One region of the Arthrobacter sp. D3-18 genome, then DNA from elsewhere that is predicted to be linked to it. Evidence: riboswitches for the same ligand, from Rfam matches in the RefSeq annotation. Region 1 holds a riboswitch; the other holds the start of a gene.

Evidence for each region. Region 1 has a riboswitch for cyclic di-AMP ahead of M1D89_RS18155 (C40 family peptidase). Riboswitches for the same ligand answer to the same signal wherever they lie in the genome.
Region 2: it holds a riboswitch for cyclic di-AMP, as region 1 does, so the genes downstream of both, M1D89_RS19460 (aggregation-promoting factor C-terminal-like domain-containing protein) here and M1D89_RS18155 (C40 family peptidase) in region 1, are expected to answer to the same signal.

The regions. Positions count from the first base shown of each region.
Region 1 is NZ_CP096440.1:3,493,643-3,495,837, forward strand. Features, by position in the region: gene M1D89_RS18150 (NlpC/P60 family protein) at 1-629, opposite strand, end outside; gene M1D89_RS18155 (C40 family peptidase) at 727-1,470, opposite strand; cyclic di-AMP (ydaO/yuaA leader) riboswitch at 1,475-1,637, opposite strand; gene M1D89_RS18160 (M23 family metallopeptidase) at 1,783-2,195, opposite strand, start outside.
Region 2 is NZ_CP096440.1:3,778,171-3,780,365, forward strand. Features, by position in the region: gene M1D89_RS19455 (sensor histidine kinase) at 1-695, shown strand, start outside; cyclic di-AMP (ydaO/yuaA leader) riboswitch at 829-989, shown strand; gene M1D89_RS19460 (aggregation-promoting factor C-terminal-like domain-containing protein) at 993-1,856, shown strand; gene M1D89_RS19465 (glycosyltransferase) at 2,028-2,195, shown strand, end outside.

The DNA of each region.
Region 1 (2,195 bases):
TGGGCCTCAGCTGCACTCACTGTGCGGCCCAGGGAGAGGTAGCCAGCGGGCCAGTCGTGGAAGTTGATACCCACGGCAGCCAGGGAGTTGGTCACCAGCATGGTGCAGTCCTGTGTCACGCCGAGCTGCGCGTAAGCTGCAGCAGCGATAGCGGCACCGAGACCACTGGATGCGGCGGGGGCTGCCGGAGCGGGGGTCGCGTTGTTGACGGCAACGGTTGCATTGGCTGCCGGAGCGGCAGTGGCGGTAACCGCGGTTGCCTCTTCGGCTTCGACCGTGGCTTCAACCTTGGCCGGAGCTTCCTCTACTACTACGGGAGCCGGGGCTTCCACCGTGGTGACCACGGGTCGCTCGTAGGAGATGGCCACAGTGGAGTCCGCGGCGATGGTGGCCTGGACTACCGACTGCACATCCAAAGTGGAGGTGGACGTCGATTCACGGTCCACGTTGGTGTCGGCAGCGTTGGCGGCGATGCCACTGGTCAGGACCAGGCCTGAAGCTGCGGCAATAACTGCTGCCTGGCGTCCAACGCCACCGGCGTTGTTGCTGACGGCCTTGGCGATGACGGCAAGCGAAGTGGTCTTGGGGGCCTCAGCGCGGTGCCGTGCAACCTTGTTTGCACTGGTCATGATTTTCTCTTTTCGTATCCGCGTGCAGTTGGGGTGCATGCGGGTAGCGGGTTGGCCAGCATGAGGGGTATGCGGCCGACCCCGAACCGGATTATTTTTAGCGGAGGGTGTAGAACGAGGAGGTGCCGGTGGACGCTACGGAGTGCAGGAGCGTTCCTTGGCCGGGGTTCAAGGCGCTGATCATCATGCCGTTGCCGACGTAGATGCCCACGTGGGCTCCGCCGTTCTGCATGACGAGGTCGCCGGGAGCAGGAGTGCTGGTGGGCGTCATAGCCGTCCAAGCGTTGACGCGGGGGATGCTGATCCCGGCCTGTGCGTAGACCCACTGGGTGAAGCCGGAGCAATCCCAACCGTTAGGTGTGGTTCCGCCCCAAACGTAGGGAGAACCGATGCCGGTGTAGGCAATGGCGGCGAGACCGGAGGCAGCTGCGCTGGAGGCCGAATCTTTGGCCTCGGAGGACTTTGCCGTAACTGCTTCCGCTGTTTCCTCAGTGGTGGCTGCTGCGCGCTCGGTAACCTGCGCTGCGCGCTGGACTACCTTTGGGGCTTCCTGGGTGGCCACGGTGGGGCTCTCGAAGGAAACAGTGGCTGTCGGTTCCGCGGTAACCACCGCGGTAGCAACCAGCTGTTGGGTGCTGGAGGCTTCCGACTTGGAAACGTCGGTGTCTGCTGCTTGTGCCGGCAAGCCGACGGTGAGGACGAGGCCTGAGGCTGCTGCAAGGACGGCGGCCTGACGGCCCATGGTCCCTGCATTGGAGGAAACAGCCTTGGAAAGAGTGTTTAACGGGTTCGTGCGAACCGTTTGGGCGCGATGGCGCGCAGGGGTAGTGCGTGATGACACGTAGGTAGCCTCTCCCAATGCCTGCGAGGTGAGCTGTCGGATTCGGATGGGAGTCATCCGGCCGCGCTGCTTCCAAGGAAGCTTTTGCGACTTAACCCCAAGGCCTTCTTTCGAAGACCAGAAGTGGTTCCCCCGCCCCTGCCAGACGATTTATGCGAACGGACCTTGAGTGGTGGCAGAGCTAGGCAATCCACTCAAGTGCATCGGCCCCCTAAAAAGCCGATGCGCTCTGTACGCTACAACAGTTGACCGCGAATGTCACATTCAGGTCACGGGGCGCCTCGGGAATGCGAGAGGCAACCATCAAATGGCTTAGAGCCAGCCCATGGGGTCTACGACTTCACCGTTGACCTGGACCTCAAAGTGGAGGTGGCAGCCAGTGGAAGCGCCCGTGGTGCCGCTCAGGGCGACGGTGTCGCCACGGTTTACGGTCTGCCCTACCTGGACGGTGAAGGACGACAGGTGGTTGTACGTGGTCTCGAGGCCATTGCCGTGATCAACGACCACGCGGTTGCCTCCGCCGTACTCGTGCCATCCGGCGAAGGTGACCTTGCCGGTGGCTGCGGCGTGCACAGCCGTGCCGCACTGGGCAACGAAGTCCTGGCCGCGGTGGAAATCACCGGCACCACCCGTGAGGGGGCTGATGCGGTACCCAAAGGGGGATGCCGTGGTGAGCGTGTCAAGGGGGCTGGCCATGCTGCCAACGGACGAGGCCCGCTGGATGC
Region 2 (2,195 bases), 280 kb from region 1:
AGGAAAGCGAAACCAAGGTGCGCCAATTCGTGGCAGACGCCTCGCACGAGCTGCGGACTCCCCTGACCGCCATCCGGGGTTACACCGAGCTACTGAGGATGACGGAGAATTTTACCGAGGATGGCCGGAAGTCACTGGCGCGTGTCCAAAGCCAGTCCGAACGGATGACCACCTTGGTGGAGGACCTTCTTCTGCTGGCGCGGCTGGACGAGGGTCAACCCGTCAAAGTTGAGGACGTGGACCTGACACAGCTGGTGATCGAAACGGTCAGTGACGAGAAAGTCATGGCACCGGACCACATTTGGCAGCTCCAGCTCCCCGATGAGCCCACCACGGTGCGAGGGGATGCCACCCAACTTCACCAGGTGCTGGCCAATTTGCTGTCCAATGCCCGCAAACACACCGATCCCGGCACCACTGTGGTTACAGGTGTCATGCTCTCCGCCGACGGCAGCGCCGTGGTCACGGTGACGGATAACGGCCCCGGAATTCCTGAAGATTTCCAGGGCCGGATCTTCTCCCGGTTCGCCCGCGCTGATGTCGCAAGGTCAGGCACCGAGGGCACCTCCGGACTGGGCTTGTCCATTGTGGAATCCATCGTTTCAGCGCATGGCGGGAGCGTGGAAGTGACCTCGCGGCCGGGGCGCACTGAATTCGCCCTCCGACTCCCTACCGTGACCACCGAAGGCCTATAACGAATCGGGCAAGGCGACTCACCGGCGTCGTGATCTCTGTTACCTAAATGTGACTTCTGCCGAAACCTCCTGTACCGTCGAAAGGGTGGGTCGTCCCTAGCAGGCCCACATCCGGGATGCGCCGAGCTCTGCCACTTCCCGGAGTCCGTTCTTTCTCCGAGGCAGAGACGGGGGACCCAGAGTCTCCGGGCCAGGCCTTTTTGGCCGGCCCTTGGGGTGAAGCCGCAGCATGATACGCGGCCGGATGACCTCATCCGAACCCGACAGCTAACTCCGCAGGCGCTGAGAGGTAATCACATGTCTGAACTTAACGATCAGACGCGCCCTTCCGCGCGTCACCGCGACGAACACAACGCACCGCTCACCAAGTCGCAGTCCGTCCTCAAGAACGCAGCCCGCCAGGGTAAGTCCGGCCACCGCATGTCCGTAGTCGCCGGTGTCGTGGCAGCCGCACTGGGCGTTGCATCGCTCGGAACCGCCGCAAACGCCGCACTGACCCTCCCCGAGGCGAGCCGCGTAGCTGGAACCCAGGCCAGTGCGCAGGTCAACACCAACAAGTCGGCTGAGATCTCCGCGTCGCTGAATGCTGCAGCCGAAAAGGGCGCAGCCGACAGGGCCGCTGCGGATGCTGCCGCCAAGGCAGCTGCTGACAAGGCCGCTGCGGAGAAGGCTGCCGCTGACCGGGCCGCAGCTGAGAAGGCCGCAACCGAGAAGGCTGCCGCTGACCAGGCCGCCGCCCAGGCCGCAGCTGAGAAGGCTGCCGCTGACGCTGCTGCCAAGCAAGCCGCCGACGCCGCTGCTGCCGCTGCCGCTGCGGAGGCCGCTGCAGCTGCTGCAGCCCCCAAGGCTGTGGACGACCCCGCTGCTGCCAAGGCGTACGCACTGAGCATCCTTGGCAACTACGGTTGGGGTCCGGGCGAAATGACTGCCCTGAACACGCTGTGGGAGAAGGAATCGAACTGGAGGACCACGGCGATGAACGCTTCCAGCGGCGCCTACGGCATCGTCCAGTCCCTGCCTGCTTCCAAGATGGCTACCGTTGGTCCTGACTGGGAAACCAACTACCAGACCCAGATCAAGTGGGGCCTGAATTACATCAAGGAGCGTTACGGATCCCCGTCCGCAGCTCTGGGCTTCCACTTGGCCAACAACTGGTACTAAGCCAGACTGCTTGATTGCCGCGCCCGTTGCCGCCGTTCGCACCAGTGCCCACTGGAGCGGATGACGGGAATGGGTGCGGCTTTTGCCGTATCACAGGTGCGGCGCGTAGTTCACAGCGGGATCACAGCTATCGCCTAAAGGACTCAAATCCGGTGTGCTCATCCTGAATATATGACGCTCACAGATCCCAAGCCGGTGGTGCACCATCAGCTGCAGCGCGCCCCCGTGAAAATACAAGGTTTGGTTCCCGTCCTGGACGTCACCATCCCCGTGTTCAACGGTGAAGCCCATCTGGAACACAAGCTGCGCAGCCTGCACGGACACCTCGCCGATTCCTTC